Regions from separate parts of the Streptomyces sp. NBC_01635 genome, predicted to be linked through region 3. Evidence: riboswitches for the same ligand, from Rfam matches in the RefSeq annotation. Region 3 holds a riboswitch; each other region holds the start of a gene.

Evidence for each region. A riboswitch is a leader RNA that binds a small molecule or an ion and turns the genes downstream of it on or off. The one in region 3 is predicted to bind cobalamin.
Region 1: it holds a riboswitch for cobalamin, as region 3 does, so the genes downstream of both, OHB56_RS10340 (cobalamin biosynthesis protein) here and OHB56_RS37550 ((2Fe-2S) ferredoxin domain-containing protein) in region 3, are expected to answer to the same signal.
Region 2: it holds a riboswitch for cobalamin, as region 3 does, so the genes downstream of both, cobN (cobaltochelatase subunit CobN) here and OHB56_RS37550 ((2Fe-2S) ferredoxin domain-containing protein) in region 3, are expected to answer to the same signal.
Region 4: it holds a riboswitch for cobalamin, as region 3 does, so the genes downstream of both, OHB56_RS04485 (ABC transporter substrate-binding protein) here and OHB56_RS37550 ((2Fe-2S) ferredoxin domain-containing protein) in region 3, are expected to answer to the same signal.

The regions. Positions count from the first base shown of each region.
Region 1 covers NZ_CP109277.1:2,170,283-2,175,210, reverse strand. Annotated here, with positions in the region: gene OHB56_RS10355 (putative cobaltochelatase) at 1-22, opposite strand, end outside; gene OHB56_RS10350 (hypothetical protein) at 19-243, opposite strand; gene OHB56_RS10345 (cobyric acid synthase) at 240-1,775, opposite strand; gene OHB56_RS10340 (cobalamin biosynthesis protein) at 1,784-2,770, opposite strand; cobalamin riboswitch at 2,895-3,034, opposite strand; gene OHB56_RS10335 (hypothetical protein) at 3,339-3,560, opposite strand; gene OHB56_RS10330 (inorganic phosphate transporter) at 3,629-4,897, opposite strand.
Region 2 covers NZ_CP109277.1:865,773-870,700, reverse strand. Annotated here, with positions in the region: gene OHB56_RS04325 (precorrin-8X methylmutase) at 1-178, opposite strand, end outside; gene cobG (precorrin-3B synthase) at 175-1,479, opposite strand; cobalamin riboswitch at 1,533-1,682, shown strand; gene cobN (cobaltochelatase subunit CobN) at 1,773-4,928, shown strand, end outside.
Region 3 covers NZ_CP109277.1:8,228,976-8,233,903, forward strand. Annotated here, with positions in the region: gene OHB56_RS37545 (fumarylacetoacetate hydrolase family protein) at 1-601, shown strand, start outside; cobalamin riboswitch at 1,297-1,481, opposite strand; cobalamin riboswitch at 1,610-1,734, shown strand; gene OHB56_RS37550 ((2Fe-2S) ferredoxin domain-containing protein) at 1,797-2,204, shown strand; gene OHB56_RS37555 ((2Fe-2S)-binding protein) at 2,334-3,032, shown strand; gene metE (5-methyltetrahydropteroyltriglutamate--homocysteine S-methyltransferase) at 3,246-4,928, opposite strand, start outside.
Region 4 covers NZ_CP109277.1:904,942-909,869, reverse strand. Annotated here, with positions in the region: partial or broken gene OHB56_RS04500 (pirin family protein) at 235-399, shown strand; partial or broken gene OHB56_RS04495 (ABC transporter ATP-binding protein) at 484-1,197, opposite strand; gene OHB56_RS04490 (FecCD family ABC transporter permease) at 1,266-2,381, opposite strand; gene OHB56_RS04485 (ABC transporter substrate-binding protein) at 2,378-3,433, opposite strand; cobalamin riboswitch at 3,496-3,621, opposite strand; gene OHB56_RS04480 (hypothetical protein) at 3,713-3,994, opposite strand; gene OHB56_RS04475 (ferric reductase-like transmembrane domain-containing protein) at 4,086-4,928, shown strand, end outside.

The DNA.
Region 1 (4,928 bases), 6.1 Mb from region 3:
TGAAGGGATAGGGCGTACTCACGCGGTGATCACTCCTTCGGATGGTGTCCGGCTGTTCAGTGCGGCCGCGGGCCGCGGGACCGCCGGGATCGAAACCTGTTCTCCGCAGGCCCGAGGGCGGATCTCCCGGCCGTCCACGGCCCCGGCGTCCGGGCCGCCGTGCTCTCGTGTGCCGGCGCTCCCCGCCGTCACGATCCGCCGGAGCCCCGCCGAGCCGACGGCCGGCCGCACCACGGTGTTCATGCGGGCGCTCCCGGCGGAACGAACGGCAGTCCCCGCGGGGCGCCGGACTCGATGAGCCGCCACAGCGCGTCCGTGTCCGCGTGCTGCTCGATCAGATCGCCGAGCCGGTCGAGCTGCTCCTCGCGCAGCGCGGCGAACGAGGTGTCGGGGGCCGGTACGAAACGGCGTCCCGCGGCGGCGGCCACCTCGCGCAGGAAGGCCCGGCGGAAGCCGTCCGACTCCAGCGAACCGTGCCAGTGCGTGCCCCAGGTCTGCCCGACCCGGCAGCCGTCCAGGCTGTGTCCCCTCCCGTCGGAGATGAACGCCTCCCCTCCCCGTACGTCGGCGACCCCGTGATGGATCTCGTAGCCCTCGACGGGCTCCCCGAGGGCCTCCCCGACGGGCCGCTCGAGCGTCTTCTCCCGGGCGAACCGCACCCGTACGGGCAGGATTCCGAGCCCGTCGACCCGGCCGGCGCGGCTCTCCACGTCGTCCTCGATGTGCTCGCCGAGGATCTGGAAGCCCCCGCAGATCCCGAGCACGGGCCGTCCCTCGGCCGCCCGCCGCCGCAGCGCGTCCGCGAGCCCGCGCTCCCGCAGCCACTCAAGCGCCCGTACGGTGCCGCGCGTGCCCGGCACCACCACGAGGTCGGCGTCGGCCAGTTCCTCGGGCCGGTCCACGAAACGGACCACGACGCCCGGTTCCGCGGCCAGCGCGTCCACGTCCGTGAAGTTGGACATCAGCGGCACCGCGCACACGGCGATGCGCAGCACGTCCTCGCCGACCGGCGCGGCGACCGCGGACTCCCGTACGGCGCCCCGCAGGGACACCGCCAGTCCGTCCTCCTCGTCGATGCCGAGCCCGTGTCGGAAGGGCAGCACGCCGTACGTGTGCCGCCCGGTCAGACCGTGCAGCATGTCCAGGCCGGGCTCCAGCAGCGAGACATCGCCCCGGAACTTGTTCACCAGGAAGCCGACGACCAGTTCCTGGTCCTCGCGCGACAGCAGCGCGACGGTGCCGAAGAAGGAGGCGAAGACCCCGCCGCGGTCGATGTCGCCGACGACGAGGACGGGGAGCGAGGCGTTCCTGGCGATCCCCATGTTGACGATGTCGGTGCGCCGCAGATTGATCTCGGCCGGGCTGCCGGCCCCTTCGCAGATCACCGCGTCGTACGTGGCCCGCAGCTGCGCGAGGGAGTCCAGCACCGTGCCCAGGAGCTGCTGTTGCCGCCCGCCGTGGTAGCCGCGCGCGCTCATCTCACCGACCGGCCTGCCCAGCAGCACGACCTGGCTGCTCCGTTCCCCGCCCGGCTTGAGCAGCACCGGGTTCATCAGCGCGGTCGGCTCGATCCGGCAGGCCTGGGCCTGCATGGCCTGCGCCCGCCCGATCTCGGCGCCCTCCCGCGTCACGAACGAGTTCAGCGACATGTTCTGCGCCTTGAACGGCGCGACCTTGACGCCCTGCCGCACCAGCCACCGGCAGATCCCGGCGGTCACCACACTCTTGCCGGCGTCCGACGTCGTACCGGCGACCAGCAGCCCGCCGCCCGTCATACCGCCCCTCATGCCGTACGCCCCTTTCCGCGCACCCGGGGGACGGCCCGCGCAACGGCCCGTACACCGATGCGCGCGGCGGCGCCGACGCCGAGTGCCAGCCAGCCGACACGCCGTGAGAGCCGTACCGTGCGGTCGATGTCCGCCACGGTCACGGCACGGCCGCCGCCGTTGAGCACGGGCCGGTGCTCGACCCGCCCGGAGTAGGACAGCGTCCCGCCGAGCCGCACGCCGAGCGCGCCCGCGAAGGACGCCTCCACGGGCCCGGCGTTGGGACTCGGATGCTTCGCGGCATCCGTGCGCCAGGCCAGGACGGCACCCCGCGGGTCCGGCCCGGCGACCGCGGCGAGTACGGCGGTCAGCCGCGCCCCGGGCCACCCGGCGACGTCGTCGAGGCGCGCGGAGGCCCAGCCGTACCGCAGATGGCGGGGGGACTTGTGGCCGACCATGGCGTCCAGGGTGTTGACGGCCCGGAACCCGAGCAGCCCCGGCACACCGGCAACGGCACCCCATACCAGGGCGCCCACCACGGCGTCGGAGGTGTTCTCGGCGACGGACTCCACGACCGCGCGGGCGATCCCTTCGGCGTCCAGCGCCTGCGGGTCCCGTCCGCACAGGTGCGGCAGCCGGGCCCGCGCCGCCTCGATCCCCTCGACGGTCCCGGACTCCAGGGCGCGCCCGATGGCGCGGGCCTCCCGGGCCAGCGACGTCCCTCCGACGACGGCCCAGGTGGCCGCGCCGGTCAGGGCGACGGAGGCGGCGGGGGAGGATCGTACGCAGCGGGCGGCCAGGCTCCCCAGAGCGACGGCCCCGCCGACGCAGACGGCGGTGTGCAGCGCGCCCCGGCCCCGGTCGTCCTGCCACAGGACCCGTTCCACGGCAGCCGCGGCCCGCCCGAAAGCGGCGACCGGATGCCCTCGGCGGGGATCGCCGAGAAGCAGGTCGCCGAGGAGGCCGGCGGCGGCGCCGTACGCGAACTCGCGATCGGCACCCATGGGTTCAGCCGGTGAGGGATCCGGCGGGAGTGGCCGCCCCGAGCCGGGGCGGAGCATCGCTGGTCGACCTCAACAGGCAGCCGGGCATGGCGGTATGTCCTCACTCAGGGTGTCCACGCCCTGGTTCGACGAGACCGGCGGTGGGAGTTCCTGGCTTCCGGGGTCGTTCACCCCGGTGACAGTGGCGGGACCGCGCCGGATTCGCACCGGCTTCCTCTCCTGCCGCCGTAATGGCTCCGGAAGTCCACCACGGTCCGGAAGAACCGTCAACTTGCCTTTGACCTGCGAGGCTGAAGTGTGCTGAGGCCCACAGAGGGGTTTCGGAGGGTGAACCGCGGGCCGGGGATCCCGCGGCGTGACGGGCGGTGCGGGAACGGCCGGCAGGCGGTCCGGGAGCGGTCGACGGATGGTCCGGGAACCGCGGAACGGGCGGTACGGAGGCAAGGCGCCCCGCACCGCCCGCCGGACGGACGACATGACCCCGACCGGGACGCCGGCCCGGGTCCTGCCCCGTGATCAGGCGCCGTCAGGTGAATCGGACAGCTCTCGGACAGCCCTCGGGCAGTCGTCAGGCCATGATCAGATAGATCCCGTACGCCACCGCCGCCGCGCAGGCCGCGAAGCAGGTGTAGGCGCCGGTGACCGCCAGGACCGCGGACTGGCCCTGGGCGGCGGCCCGCTCACGGCGGGACAGGCCGGTGATGCCCAGGGTGAACAGGGCCACCAGGGCCACGGTGACCACGAGGCTGACGCCGAAGACGGAACCGAGGGCCGCCCAGTCGATCTTCATGGTGCTCTTCTCCTACGTGTCTTCCTGCGTGTCTTCCTGCGGGGCCTTCTGCGCGTCTCCCCGCGGGGTCAGACCGTGGTCCTGGCCGGAGGGGTCGCCGGGTCGGCGGGAGCCGGGATGGTGGCCGAGAGCTCCTCGGTCACGGGGCCCGCCGGAGGGGGGGCCACCGCGGCCATGGCTGCGGTCACGACGCCGCTCTGCTCCTCGCCGGGGGCGTCGGTGCCGGTGGTGTCGTCGGTGTCGTTGACGTTGGTGTGGTCGACGACCTCGCGCCGGGAGATCTTCCAGATCGCCGCACTGGAGGTGATCAGGAAGACCGCGACGAGAGCGGTGCCCCAGCTGCCGAAGCCGCAGACCCACTCGGCGATCGCCGCGACGATGGCCGCCGCCGGCAGCGTCAGACCCCAGGCGACGAACATCCGGGTGGCCGTCGACCAGCGGACCACGCCGCCCTTGCGGCCCAGGCCCGCACCCATCACGGAACCGGAGACGGAGTGCGTGGTGGACAGGGAGAAGCCGAGGTGGGAGGAGGCCAGGATGACCGTCGCGGCGCTGGTCTGGGCGACGAAGCCCTGCTGCGGCTGGAGGTCGGTCAGGCCCTTGCCCATGGTGCGGATGATGCGCCAGCCGCCGAGGTAGGTGCCGAGCGCGATGGCGATGCCCGCGGAGACGATGACCCACATCGGCGGGTCGGAGTCCGGGGCGAGAGTGCCGCCGGCGACCAGGGCCAGGGTGATGATGCCCATCGTCTTCTGGGCGTCGTTGGTGCCGTGGGCCAGGGAGACCAGACCGGCGGAGGCGATCTGTCCGGCCCGGTACCCCTTCTCGGAGGCCTTGCTGCCGGCAGCCTTGCGGTTCATGCGGTAGGTCAGCCGGGTCGCGAACATCGCGGCCAGGCCGGCGACCAGCGGCGCGGCGATCGCGGGGATCAGCACCTTGGTGACCAGGACGTCGCCGTGCACCGCGCCGAAGCCCGCCGAGGCGACGGTGGCGCCGATCAGGCCGCCCATCAGGGCGTGCGAGGAGCTGGACGGCAGACCGACCAGCCAGGTCAGGAGGTTCCAGAGGATCGCGCCGACCAGTGCGGCGAAGATGACCTCGGGACGGATGCCGGCCTCGTCGACGAGGCCCTTGGAGATCGTGTTGGCGACCTCCACGGAGAGGAAGGCGCCCACCAGGTTGAGCACGGCGGACATCGCCACCGCAACCTTGGGCTTGAGGGCACCGGTCGAAATGGTCGTCGCCATCGCGTTCGCGGTGTCGTGGAAACCGTTCGTGAAATCAAACGCAAGTGCGGTTACCACCACAATCGCGAGGATCAGCGAGAAGCTTTCCATTTACCCAGGCAATCGTTCGAAGTCATTGGCG
Region 2 (4,928 bases), 7.4 Mb from region 3:
TGCCGCAGGCGTGGATCATCCGGACCGCGACCTGGCTGACGTCGGCGGGCAGAGCCGCGAGGTCCGCCTCCGCGCGGATGGTGGCGAAGGACTGGCGGTAGATGGCCGCGCCGTCCTTCTCGTAGTCGTAGGTGGTCACGGTGTTCTTCTCGCTGCTCTCGGTCGTCGTACGGCTCATGAGGTGAGTGCCGCCAGGGCGGCGGCGAGGTGGGAGGGATCGTCCAGGGCGGCGGTGCGCGCCGGCCGCCCCTGGGCGGCCACGTCGATCCGGTAGCCGCCCTCCGGGGCGGCGACCACGTCGATCCGGTCGCCCCGGGGGTGGCCGCAGCGCCGCTCGCAGCCGGACCAGTACAACGGAAGGGGGGAGCGGCCCGCGTCGGCGAGGGCGTCGGCCGCGTCCGCCCGCACGTCGGAACGCGACCTGCCGCACCCCGGCCGGCCGATGCAGGCACCGACGCGCAGCCAGGGGGAGGAGGCGTCGGTGACCAGGCCGGTGCCGGCGAGACGGGCCAGTGCGTCGGCCGCTGCCGCCGCGTTCGCCCCGGGGGCGGGGACGACAATGCCGCGCCACGGTGTCAGGCGCAGTTCGCCCGACCGGACTTCGGCGGCCACCCGGGTCACGGTCCGCCATTGACGGGACGTGAGACGTCCCAGGGGGACATGGACGGACAGAGCCGACCCGATCACCCCCGGAGGCGGACCCTCCGTTGTGGTGCGGTCGTTCGGCGCCGGAACGCAGCCGATGCCGGCGGCGGTCAGGCGGGAGCCGACCGCCTGCGTCAACTCACCCGGGGAGAGGTCCAGTTCGTCGACCCGCCAGACCCGTGCCCCGGTCTCCCGCAGCACGTCGAGGAACACCTCGGCGGCGAGCAGCGCGGCACGGGCCGCCTCGTCCTCGGACACCCGCAGGGCCTCGTCCGCCGAGCCGACGGTGAGCAGTGCGCCGTCGTCGACCGCACGCACGGTCACATCGGCGCCGAGTCCGGCGACATCGCCGCGCCCGTCGTCGAGCGCGAACAGGAACCGCCCGGACAGCGCCCGCGCCGCCCCGCTCGCGCACAGCGATTCGTCCAGGGCCGACAACCACGGCCGCACATCCCGGACACCCCGTCCGTCGAGGCCGGACAGCGGTGAGGCGACGATGTTGCGTGTCCGTTCGTGCCCGGGTGAGGGGAGGAGTCCGGCCGCGTCCAGTACCCCGGCGAGCCGGGCGCCGCAGTCGTCGCGCAGCCCACGCACCTGCACATTGCCGCGCGAGGTCAGATGCAGTTCGCCGTCGCCCAGTCGACCGGCCGCGTCCACGAGCGCCTCGGCCTGCGCCACGGTGAGCACCCCGCCGGGCACCCGGACCCGGGCCAGCGCCCCGTCGTCCGCGGTGTGCAGCCGCAACGACCCCGGACAGGCGTCACCACGGTCCCGTGAGACCACTGTGGCCTGGGACGACGGAGGGAGGGGAGCCGTGGACATGGCGGCGAGCATACCGACCGTCACACGGCGTCCGAGCCCTGCCCTCTTCCCCCGACCCTTACTATGATTCTCGGCGGATCATCAGATCCGCCATCGCCACGACGGCGACAGGGGAGGAAGCCCGGTGCGAATCCGGCGCGGTCCCGCCACTGTGAGTCCGGCCACCAGGAGGCCGGACGAGTCAGGAACTCCCTTCCCCAAGCTCTCGGCTCCTCCCCCAGCTACCGCTGGGAGGTGCCCCCAGAGCAGGAGAGACCCCAACCTCACCACCCGGGGCGCGGACCCCGAGGAAGGCCGGCCGACGCATGCCGCATTCGTCCGGGGAGCACTCGACGCACCCCCGCATCCTGCTCCTGTCGACGTCCGACACGGACCTGCTCAGCGCCCGAGCGGCCGACGGCCCGGTGCCCTACCGCTTCGCCAACCCCTCCCGCCTCCCGCTCGACGACCTGCCCGCGCTCCTCGAGGGTGTCGGCCTGGTCGTCGTACGTCTCCTCGGCGGACTGCGCGCCTGGGAGGAAGGCCTCGACCTGCTGCTCGCCGACGGCCGTCCGGTCGTCGTCCTCACCGGTGAACAGGCCCCCGACGCCCAGCTGATGGCCGCCTCCACGGTTCCCGTCGGCATCGCCGCGGAGGCGCACGCCTATCTCGCCCACGGCGGACCCGCCAACCTTGAGCAGCTCGCCCGCTTCCTGTCCGACACGGTCCTGCTCACCGGCCACGGCTTCGAGGCGCCCGCGCCCGCGCCCACCTGGGGCCCGCTGGAGCGCACACCCCGCGAGGACACCGACGGCCCGACCGTCGCCGTGCTCTACTACCGCGCCCATCACATGAGCGGCAACACCGCCTTCGTCCACGCCCTGTGCGACGCCGTGGAGAACGCGGGCGGGCGGCCCCTGCCGCTGTACGTGGCCTCCCTGCGCGCCCCCGAACCCGAACTGATCGAGGAACTGCGCGCGGCGGACGTCATCGTCACGACCGTCCTCGCGGCCGGCGGCACCAAGCCCGCCGAGGCGTCCGCCGGCGGCGACGACGAGTCCTGGGACGCGGGCGCACTCACCACCCTGGACGTGCCGATCCTCCAGGCCCTGTGCCTGACCGGCTCCCGCACCGTCTGGGAGGAGAACGACGAGGGCGTCTCCCCGCTGGACGCCGCCAGTCAGATCGCCGTGCCCGAGTTCGACGGCCGCCTGATCACCGTGCCGTTCTCCTTCAAGGAGATCGACGCCGACGGCCTCCCGGCCTACGTCGCCGACCCCGAGCGCGCCGCCCGCGTGGCCGGCATCGCCGTGCGCCACGCCCGCCTGCGGCACATCCCGGCCGCGGACAAGCGCCTGGCCCTGGTCCTGTCCGCCTACCCGACCAAGCACTCCCGCATCGGCAACGCGGTCGGCCTGGACACCCCCGCCAGCGCGGTGGCCCTGCTGCGCCGGCTGCGGGACGAGGGATACGACTTCGGCGACACCGACGTCCCGGGATTGGCCTCCGGGGACGGCGACGAACTGATCCGCGCGCTGATCGAGGCGGGCGGCCACGACCAGGACTGGCTCACCGAGGAACAGCTCGCCCGCAACCCGGTGCGCATCCCGGCCGCCGACTACAAGCGCTGGTACGCCACCCTCCCCGGACAACTGCGCACGGCCGTCGAGGAGCACTGGGGCCCGGCGCCGGGCGAGATGTTCCTCGACCGCAGCCGCAACCCGGAGGGCGACATCGTCCTCGCCGCCCTGCGCCGCGGCAACCTGCTGATCCTCATCCAGCCCCCGCGCGGCTTCGGCGAGAACCCCATCGCCATCTACCACGACCCCGACCTGCCGCCCTCCCACCACTACCTCGCCGCCTACCGCTGGATCGCCGCGCGGGCCGAGGACGGAGGCTTCGGCGCGGACGCCATGATCCACCTCGGCAAGCACGGCAACCTGGAGTGGCTGCCGGGCAAGAACGCCGGCCTGTCCGCCGCCTGCGGCCCCGACGCCGCCCTCGGCGACCTCCCCCTCGTCTACCCCTTCCTGGTCAACGACCCGGGCGAGGGCACCCAGGCCAAGCGCCGGGTCCACGCCACCCTCGTCGACCACCTCGTCCCCCCGATGGCCCGCGCCGACTCCTACGGCGACATCGCGCGCCTGGAACAACTCCTCGACGAGTACGCCCAGATCGCCGCCATGGACCCGGCCAAGCTCCCGGCGATCCGCGCCCAGATCTGGACCCTGATCCAGGCCGCCAAGCTGGACCACGACCTCGGCCTGGACGACCGCCCCGACGACGACGGCTTCGACGACATGATCCTGCACGTCGACGGCTGGCTGTGCGAGGTCAAGGACGCCCAGATCCGCGACGGCCTGCACGTCCTCGGTACCCCGCCCGCCGGCGCCGACCGGGTCAACCTCGTCCTGGCGATCCTGCGCGCCCGCCAGATCTGGGGCGGCGTCACCGCCCTGCCCGGCCTGCGCGAGGCCCTCGGTCTCGACGAGTCCGCCGCCACCCGCACCACGGCCGACGCGGCGGAGGAGCAGGCCCGCGCCCTGGTCCAGGCGATGGAGGACGCCGACTGGGACCCGGCCGCCGTGCCCACCGAGCACGGCGAACAGGTCGCCGCCGTCCTGGAGTTCGCCGCCCGCGAGGTCGTCCCGCGGCTCGCGGCCACCACTGCCGAGATCGACCACACGGTCCACGCCCTGAACGGCGGGTTCGTCCCCGCGGGCCCGTCCGGCTCCCCGCTGCGCGGTCTGGTCAACGTCCTGCCGACCGGCCGCAACTTCTACTCGGTCGACCCCAAGGCCATCCCCTCCCGCCTCGCCTGGGAGACCGGCCAGGCCCTCGCGGACTCCCTCCTGGAGCGCTACCGCACGGACAACGGCGACTGGCCCACCTCGGTCGGGCTCTCCCTGTGGGGCACCAGCGCCATGCGCACCGCCGGGGACGACGTCGCCGAGGCCCTCGCCCTGCTGGGCATCCGCCCCGTCTGGGACGACGCCTCCCGCCGTGTCACGGGCCTGGAGGCCATCCCGTACGACGAGCTGGGCCGCCCCCGCATCGACGTCACCCTGCGCATCTCGGGCTTCTTCCGCGACGCGTTCCCGCACACCGTCGGCCTGCTGGACGACGCCGTGCGTCTGGCGGCGTCCCTGGACGAGCCCGCCGAGGCCAACCACGTCCGCGCCCACGTCCAGGCCGACCTCGCCGAACACGGCGACGAACGCCGGGCCACCACCCGCATCTTCGGCTCCCGTCCGGGCACCTACGGCGCCGGCCTGCTCCAGCTCATCGACTCCCGCGACTGGCGCACCGACGCCGACCTCGCCGAGGTCTACACCGTCTGGGGCGGATACGCCTACGGCCGCGAACTGGACGGCCGCCCGGCCCGCGACGAGATGGAGACGGCGTACAAGCGGATCGCGGTGGCCGCCAAGAACACCGACACCCGCGAGCACGACATCGCCGACTCGGACGACTACTTCCAG
Region 3 (4,928 bases):
GGCGCACGTGGCCGAGATGAACAACCCGAACACCATCGCCGAGTGGGGTGTGTTCCTGAAGGCCGGCTCCTCCGTCATCGGCCCGGACGAACTCGTCAGGCTCCCCTACAGCGATGTGCGCACCGATCAGGAGGGCGAGCTGGGCATCGTCATCGGCAAGCGGGCCCGGAACGTGAGCCGGGAGGAGGCACTTGACCACGTCTTCGGCTACACCTGCGTCCTGGACATCACCATCCGCTCGACCGAGGACCGCTCCACCCGCAAGTCCTTCGACACCTTCACCCCGATCGGCCCGTTCGTGGTCACCAAGGACGAGATCGCCGACCCCGACGACCTCGAACTGCGCTGCTGGGTCAACGACGAGCAGCGTCAGTACAGCCGCACTTCCCTGATGATCTACAGCGTGCCGCGGCTCATCGAGTACGCCAGTTCCGTGATGACCCTCATGCCTGGCGACGTCATCGCCACCGGCACCCCGGAGGGCGTGGGCCCGCTTGCCGACGGCGACCGCATCACCGTGGAGATCGAGAAGGTGGGACGCCTGGAAGTGGGTGTGAGCGCCGATCACGCGCTCCCCTACGCCTCCCGCCTGGGCCGCTAGACCGGCTGATCCCCCGCGCCTCAAAGGCACGTCCACCTCGCCGGGGTGAACTGGCGCGGCGCGTCCCGGGCATCGACCAGACGTCGGCGCCGTGACGCGGACCGTCCTCGCATCGGGGCGCAGCACGCGGTAGACGGTCCTGGGCAGGCTGGAGTTGCCGCTGCCACGGCGACCGACCAGGGCGAACCGTTTGTTCCTGACGGCGGGTACATCGGCGAGGGCGGGCTGGGAAAGCAGGAACTTCTTCTGGCCGTAACCCCCGTGGACGAAGTCGGGTTCGGTGTCGAGGATCTTTTCGAACGACGTTTTCCTCTGGGCGAGTTCCGGTATCGCCTCGAAGTCCTTCGCCGATTCCGGCAGTACGGTCGAACCGGGGAGGGCGGTGCCCACCATGCGGTCCTTCAGGCCGAGGGCGAGCAGCGGTTCGGCAGGATGCCGGTGGACGGTGGCAACCCGGGACGGCGGCTTGTCGTAGGTCGTCCTCGCCCCGCAGTTGTCGATGGCGACGGGGAAACCTTCGAGTGACGATGCCGAAGTTGTCGGTTCCCGGCCGGTTTCGTCGGAGGAGCCGCAGCCGGCGGTCAGCACAGCCGCCGGCAGGGCGAGAGCCGCGGCTGTGCCGCGCACGGTCCGGCATCGACGGGCAGGGGAGAGCGAGGGTGACAAGGAGACCCTCCTGAGGAGTCCGCACTCCTCGGAACGGGCCCGGGACAGGCCGGTTTCCTGACTCCCGGACCGACGTTCCCCCTGCCTCGCCGCGCGGACCGCGCGGTGGCGTGCGGAAGAGGCGCACTCTCCGGTCACAGGGGCGGGACCGCGCCGGATTCACACCGGCTTCCTGTTTCCCGTCGCGGCGACGACCTGGCGATATCACGTTCCTTCGGGGCGGGTGCAAAGCATGAGTGGGGCAGGGCGCGGGTCCCGTCCGCCTGACCGGCGTGGTTCCCCCCTTGCTGACACGCCCGCGGCCGAATGCGAGGATGGTCGCGAACAAGGCGACAGCGGTCCGAGGAAGCCGGTGCGAACCCGGCGCGGTCCCGCCACTGTGATCGGCGAGCGCACACCCGCGCAGCCTCCTCCCGCAACCGGGCGAGGAGGCCGGGGGCGAGCCTCGATCCGAGAGCCAGAGACTCACGCGGTCGCCTCCTCGACGAGCCACCGGGGCGGATCTCCCCGGAGAGAGGAACGATGCCGCATGTCTGCCGGTGCCGGTCCAGCCCATGAAGCGGTAGACAACCAGGTCGTCCTCGCACCCGACCCCGCGCCCTGCCGGGTCGTCGTGTGTCGGGACTGCTGCTGCGGCAGCCCCAAGGTGATCGGCGTCGACCACGCGGCGCAGACAGCGCGCCTGCGCGCGGAGGTACCCGTGCGGGTGTCCGCCTGCCTGGACGTGTGCGAACAGGCCAATGTCATCGTCGTCCAGCCCTCCGCCGCGGGTCGGGCCGCCGGCGCCCGGCCCGTCTGGCTCGGGCTGGTCAACGACCCGGACGCCGCCGAGGACATCGCCGCCTGGGCACGCGCCGGCGGACCCGGCGTCGCCCCCCGGCCGGAGATCCTCGACCTGTACGCCATCACACCACCGCGGCGGCGTACGGCTCCCTGAAACCGTGCTCACCGGGAGGGCCCGCACGCCTTGGCAGCAGCCCGTTGCCGGACGAGCCGGGGTGCTCACACCCACCTACTCACTCATTGATCTCGCCTCAGGAGATCAGCCGGGAAGGAAGGCCCCGACATGACCGAACATGCTCGGGCACCTGCCGGGGCCGTCGCCGCCGCTCTCCAGGACGTGGCGGCCCTGGGCGGCTTCTTCGTCCTGCACGTCGGTGGCCCGGACGAGGGCTGGCATCCGCTCGACCACTCCTATGCGAGGGGCTTCACCGACCTGGCCGAAGCCGTGGAGCACCGGCACCACACCCGCGAACCGCGGATCGGCGTGTCCATCGCCCACCTCGGACACGCCGCACGCCTCTGGTCCCCGACCCTGGCCTGCGTGCTGCTGCACGGGATCGTCCCGGACCTGACGGAGTTGCAGCGTGCCGACGACGGACCGGCCCTCCGTCTGCCCCATGCTGCCGGCTGGTACACCGAGCGGCTGCCCGAACCCACTTCCGCCCTGAACGCGCAAGTGATGCGCCATCTGTGGGGGCTCGCGGCCGGACTCCGAATCAAGATCGCTCCGCGTCTGCTGGACGGGAACGCCGCCTCCGCGCTCGTCGGGGCGGCCCATGCTCTGCTGGCGGCCCGCCCCGGGCTGCGCAAGCCGCTCACCAGCCTCACGACCGAGCTGCTGAGTACCGGAGGACTCGCGGGTACCGGAGTGATCACCGGACCGGACCTCACCTTCCGCCGCCGGAGTTGCTGCCTCTACTACCGTGCACCGAAGGGCTCGAAGTGCGGTGACTGCTGCCTGGCCGGCCGAGATGGACCATGAAGTGAGGGGCAGCCGGAGCGACGCATCGGCCCGCCGGGTCGCCCTGGCCCTGCGCGACGAGGTGAACGACGTCACTCGTTGATGGCCGCGACGAGCAGGCTCCCGACATCCTTCGCCGATGGGCACCTTGGCGGCTCTGCCGTGGCCGTACTGCTTGTCGGGGCCGGGGTGGCCGGGGCACTTGTGGCGCCCCGGCCCCGTGGTCCTTACGGGTCAGGAAGCGGGCAGCTCGTCGCGGACGGTGCGGGCGGCGGCGACCAGGTTCTCGAGCGAGGCACGGGTCTCGGGCCAGGCGCGGGTCTTCAGACCGCAGTCGGGGTTGACCCAGAGCCGTTCGGCGGGGATGGCCCTCAGGCCGGTGCGCAGGAGGCCGACCGTCTCCTCGGTGCTCGGGACGCGCGGGGAGTGGATGTCGTAGACGCCCGGGCCGGCTTCGCGCGGATAGCCGTGGGCGGCGAGTTCGCGGGCGACCTGCATGCGGGAGCGGGCGGCTTCCAGGCTGATGACGTCGGCGTCGAGGTCGTCGATGGCCTGGACGATGTCGCCGAACTCGGCGTAGCACATGTGGGTGTGGATCTGAGTGTCCGGCCGGACGCCGGCCGTGGTCAGTCGGAACGCCTCCGTCGCCCAGGCCAGGTAGGCGGCGTGGTCGGCGGCGCGCAGGGGCAGGGTCTCGCGGAGCGCGGGTTCGTCCACCTGGATCACCGAGGTGCCGGCCGCCTCGAGGTCGTTCACCTCGTCGCGCAGGGCCAGGGCGACCTGGCGGGCGGTGTCGGCGAGGGGCTGGTCGTCGCGGACGAAGGACCAGGCGAGCATGGTGACCGGGCCGGTGAGCATGCCCTTGACCGGGCGGGCGGTGAGGGACTGGGCGTATGTGGTCCAGCGCACGGTCATCGGTTCGGGGCGGGAGAGGTCGCCGGCCAGGACCGGCGGGCGGACGTAGCGGGTGCCGTAGGACTGGACCCAGCCGTACCGGGTGGCGAGGTAGCCGGTGAGCTGCTCGGCGAAGTACTGGACCATGTCGTTGCGTTCGGCCTCGCCGTGCACCAGGACGTCCAGGCCGGCCTTCTCCTGGAAGGAGATCACCTCCTGGATCTCGGCCTTGACGCGCTCCTCGTAGCCGGCGGTGTCGAGGCGGCCGGCGCGCAGGTCGGCGCGGGCGGTGCGCAGTTCGCCGGTCTGCGGGAAGGAGCCGATGGTGGTGGTCGGCAGGAGCGGCAGGCCCAGGCGGGCGTGCTGGGCGGCGGCGCGTTCGGCGTAGGGCCGGGAGCGACGGGCGTCGGCGGCCGTGACGGCGGCGGCGCGGGTCCGGACGGCCGGGTCATGTGTGAGCGGGGAGTTCGCGCGGGAAGCGAGGTCGGCCCGGTTGGCGGCGAGTTCGGCGGTGATCGTGCCGGTGCCCTGGGCGAGGCCCTTGGCGAGAGTGACGATCTCGGTGGTCTTCTGCCGGGCGAAGGAGAGCCAGCGCAGGATCTGCGGTTCGATGTCCCGTTCCGTCGCGGTGTCGATCGGGACGTGCAGCAGGGAGCAGGAGGCGGCCACGTCGACCCGGTCGGCCAGGCCGAGCAGCGTGCCGAGGAGGGACAGGGACTTCTCCAGGTCGTTCACCCAGATGTTGCGGCCGTTGACGACCCCGGCGACCAGCCGCTTGCCGGGCAGCCCGCCCACGGCGGCCAGGGCGTCCAGGTTGGCGGCGGCGGCCTCGGTGAAGTCCAGGGCCAGGCCCTCGACCGGAGCCTTGGCCAGCAGCGGCATCGCGTCACCGAGGCGGTCGAAGTACGAGGCGAGCAGCAGCTTCGGGCGGTCGGTGAGGCCCCCCAGCTCACGGTAGGCCCGCTTGGCGGCGTTCAGTTCGACCGGAGAGCGGTCCTGGACGAGGGCGGGCTCGTCCAGCTG
Region 4 (4,928 bases), 7.3 Mb from region 3:
ACGCCCTCACCGCCGCACCTCACCACCCTCCCCGACCGGTAACGAATCCTGTACGCGTGCGGGCATTTCGGCCACCGCGACCGCGGATGCCCGCACCCCTTGAAGGACGACCCCACTCCACGGGCCAACGAACCCGAGGACAAGGCTTGCCGACCCGACGTCCGATGCTGGCAGTTTGCTGACCAGTAGGGGTTGAGAGTGCAGCTGATCTGCGGAAACGCGCGCATTATTCGCTTGTTCCGGAACTGGATCGGCCGGTCTCAGGAGGAGATCGAACGGGCGCGTCGGGACTGGACGGAAGGCACGCGGTTCGGCGAGGTGAAGGGGTGCGACGGTGCTCCGCTGCCTGCTCCCGAGCTACCGCCGGTGCCGCCGAAGCCGCGAGGGAGTCTCCGCTGAACTGCTGAACTGCTGAAATGCCTGAGTCCTGGCGGCTGGCGGCTGGTGAACGAAGGGCTTCCGCAGCGTGCGGGCAGGGGCCCTTCATAGGTGTGACTCTTCGGGAAGGAACGTCACCTGCGGGGCGCCCGTGCGCGGATGGGTGGCGACTTCCGCCGCCACCCCGTACACCTCGGCCAGCAGGCGGGGGGTGAGGATGTCGGCGGGCGGGCCGCAGGCGGTTACTTCGCCGTCGCGCAGGACGTAGAGACGGTCGCAGTAGTAGGCGGCCAGGTTCAGGTCGTGCAGGGCGAGCAGCACGGTGGCGGGCAGGCGGCGCAGGGCGCCGAGCACGTCCAGCTGGTGCCGGATGTCGAGGTGGTTGGTGGGTTCGTCGAGGACGAGCAGGGTGGGTTGCTGAGCGAGGGCGCGGGCGATGAGCACCCGCTGGCGTTCGCCGCCGGAGAGCCGGTCGAACGGGCGGTCGGCCAGGTGGACGGCGTCGACCGCCAGGAGTGCGGAGGCGACGATTTCGGCGTCCTCGGGGGTGTCGCCGGCGAGAAGCCGTTTGTGCGGGGTGCGGCCCATCGCGACGACCTCGCGGACGGCGAGGTCGAAGTCTGCTGCCGATTCCTGCACCACGGCCGCCACGATGCGGGCCAGTTGCCGCACCGGCAGTGACCAGGCGTCGCTTCCGTCGACGCGGACCTGGCCGGTGTCGGGGCGCAGCACGCGGTAGACGGCGCGCAGGAGGCTGGACTTGCCGCTGCCGTTGGGGCCCACGAGCCCGATGGTCTCGCCCGGGCGGGCGGTCAGGGAGACGTCCCGCACCAGATGGCGTGCTCCGGCGGTGAGCGTGACGCCGTCGACGGAGAGTTCGGTGGCGGTCATGCCGTTCCTCGGTCGGTACTTCGGCGGGCGTCCCGGCGCAGCAGCCACAGGAAGAACGGCCCGCCGCACAGGGCCGTGAGGACGCCGACAGGGATCTCCATCGGAGCGGCGATCGTCCGCGCGGCGATGTCGGCCCAGACGAGGAAGACCGCCCCGCCCAGTGCCGCCGTGGGCAGGACCCGGCGGTGGTCGCCGCCGACGAACAGGCGCACGATGTGGGGCATCATCAGGCCGACGAAGCCGATCGGTCCGGTCGCGGCGACGAGTACGCCGGTCACCAGGGAGAGCAGGACGAACAAGCGGGCACGGAACCGGGCCACATCCAGCCCCATCGTGGTGGCCGCCTCCTCGCCGGCCAGGAGCAGGTTCAGGTTGCGTGCCTGCGCCATGAGGACGCCGATGCCGAGCAGCAGGGCCGTGCTCGGCAGCCACAGCGTGCCCCAGTTGACCCCGCCGAGTCCGCCGAGGGTCCAGGCGAGCACCGCACGGGCCTCGTTGCCGCTGTCGGTGGTGAGCAGCAGCAGATCGAGCACCGCGGTGAGCACCGCCGCGATCGCCACGCCGGACAGCACGAGCCGCGCCGAGGTGATGCGTCCGCCGGTGCGGGCGGTGGCGTAGACGAGCAGCAACGCGCCCAGGGCGCCCACGAAGGCGGCCACCGACAGGGACACCGGTCCGAAGAGGGTGACCCCGAAAACGATCACCGAGACCGCACCGAGGGACGCGCCCGAGGAGACGCCCAGCAGGTACGGCTCGGCGAGCGGATTGCGCACCAGGGCCTGCAGGGCGGTGCCCACCACCGCCAGTCCCGCACCGGCCACCGCACCGAGCAGCACGCGCGGCGCCCGCACGTCCACCACGATGGTTTCCCGCGCCCGCGACCAGTCGGGCTCCTGCCAGTCGACGCCCAGCGCGTGCGTCACGATGCCCCACACCTGACCTGGCGGGACCTGAACGGAGCCGATCGCCAGGCCCGCCGTGGCGGACACCACGAGCAGGGCGGTGAGCACGAGCAGTGTGACGGCCAACGTCGTACGGCCCGCCCCCGGCCTGGTGGGCTTCTGCCGTGGCACCGCCCGCTCGGCGGACGTGCCGGCGGCGGTGTGGGTCACTGGAAGTTCTCGGGGTGCAGTCCGCGGGCCAGGTCGTCGACCGCGTACGCCGACCGGATGCCGACCAGGGTGGCGGTCAGCGGCAGGACGACGAACCGCTCGTTCTTCACGGCGGGTACGTCGGCGAGGGCGGGCTGGGAGAGCAGGAACTTCTTCTTCTGCTCGACGCTTCCGGCGCCGGCGTAGTCGTAGATGGCGATGACCTCGGGCTTGCGTGCGACGACCTGCTCCCAGGAGACGTCGCCGAAGACGTCGTCGAGGTCGGCGAAGACGTTCTCGCCGCCGGCCAGTCGGATCAGTTCGGTGCCCAGGCTCTTGCCGCCCGCGGTGAAGGCGGTCTTGTCGCCGCTGTCGTACACGAAGACGGGCGCTTCTGGCTCGCCCTCGACGGTGGTGGCGGCCTTCTCGACGCGGTCCTCGAGGTCGGTGACCAGCCTGTCGGCCCGGTCGGGGACGCCGAAGAGCCGGCCGATGGTACGGATCTCGTCGTAGGTGTCCCGCATCGTCACCCGTTTCTTGCCGCAGTACTCGCGGTTGAGATGGGTGTCGATGCCGACGTCGGCGAACGCCTTGCGGGAACGGCCCTCGTTCTCGGCGAACGCGCTGCCGTAGCCGCCGTAGACGAGGTCGGGTTCGGCGTCCAGAACGGTCTCGAAGGACGGTTCCTTCTTCGCCAGTTCGGGGACGGAGTCGTAGTCCTTCTTCAGTTCCGGCAGGACGGCGGAGTCGGGGAAGGCGGTGCCGACCATGCGGTCCTTCAGCCCGAGGGTGAGCATGAGTTCCGCCGGGTGCTGGTGGATGGTGACCACCCGGGAGGGCGGCTTGTCGTAGGTGGTCCTGACGCCGCAGTTGTCGATGGTGAGGGGGAAGCCCTCGGCCGAGGACGCTGTGGTCTTCGGGTCCTGGACGCCGCCGTCGGACGAACCGCAGCCGGCGGCCAGCAGGGCTGCCGACAGGGCAACGGCCGCGGCGCGCAGAGAGCGGCGCCTGCGGGCAGGGGAGAACAGAGCAGGGCAGAACGAAGCAGGGGAGAACAAAAGGGGACGGGGCATGCCGTCGTACACGTAGAGCCTCCTGGGGAGTCCGCGCTCCTCGGAACGGGCCCGCGACGGACCAGTGTCCTGACTCCCGGATCGACGCTCCCCCTGCCTTCCCGCGCGGCTCGCGCAGTGGCATGTCGAGGGGGTGTACTCCCCGGTCACAGTGGCGGGACCGTGCCGGATTCGCACCGGCTTCCTGTCTCCCGTCGCGGCGATGACCAGGTCATCCTACGTGCCGCCGAGTTGGAGGCGAAAGGGAGTGCGGCCTCGTCCGCACGCCCCTGCATACCGTCAGCTCTCGCGGGCGGCCCGCAGCACGAGCCGTTCGGCGTTCTCGTCGTAGGGGCGGCCGTCGGAGCCGCCGAAGATCTCCACGCGGTCGAACCCCGCTTCCTCGGCCTGTCGGTAGCGTTGTTCGGAGAAGAGGAAGTCGTGGAATTCGGTGGTGCCCGGCGTCGGCGGCGGGCACCAGGTGCGGCCGGTCGGGACGGCGGCGGACCCCGTACGTCGCGGCCGGGTCCCCGGCGCCCGTGGACAGTCCGGCGGTCGTGGCGGCCGCTCTGGCCGGATCACGCCTCGGTACTCGCTCCTCCTTCAACCAGACTTGTTGACTCACGACACATGCGCACCGTCCCTGCGGTGGCCGGTGCCCGGGAGGACCTTGATGGTGTCAGAGGCGAGGCCGGACGAAGGCGGGACAGCAGCGCCGCGACGGCAACGGCCTTCCGCGGACAGGATCGCTTTGCGTGGTGACCTGCGCTCCGCCCTGCCCGACGCGAGTGCGGCGGTGGTGCTGACGGGGGCCGTGTTCGCTTTCCTGTACGTGCGCATGGACTCGGGTGATTCGGCCACTGTCGCGGTCATGCCGTTCATGGACGATCCCGGCACCTACTGGATGTACTTGCTCAGCCAGGCGTTCGGGTGGTCGGGACTGCTGTGGGCCTGGGGCACGGTCATGCTCGGGCTGCTGTTGTCGGGGCCACGACCCGCCCGACTGCCGGTCTCCCGACAGGTGCTGGAGCGCTGGCACCGCACCACGAGCCTGACCACGATGGCGCTGATGTTCGCGCACGCGCTGATGTTCGCGGCGGAACTCGTCCGCTACGAAACGAATCTGGCGTGGGCCGAGCGGCTGTGGGCGGGCTTCGCGGACACCTTCGTACCCGGCTGGTACGACTCCGGAACCGGTCGGATCGCCATCCCGCTCGGGCAGGGTGCCCTGTACCTGGCGGTTCCCCTGGGACTGCTGTTCTACGTCCGGCACCGCATCGGAGCGAACACCTGGCGACGGCTGCACCGGTTCGTGATCGTCGTCTACGTGCTGAGCGTGTGGCACACGCTGCTGTACGGGACCAACGTCTGGTACGGGGAATGGCCGCGTACCCTCCTGTGGCTGCTGCAGCTACCGGTCGCAGTGTTGCTGTTGCTGCGTCTGCTGTGGCCCGCCCGGCGGGCCGAACGGTTGGACGCGCCAGGAGGACGTGCGGGTGTGGCATGGCCGGTCTGG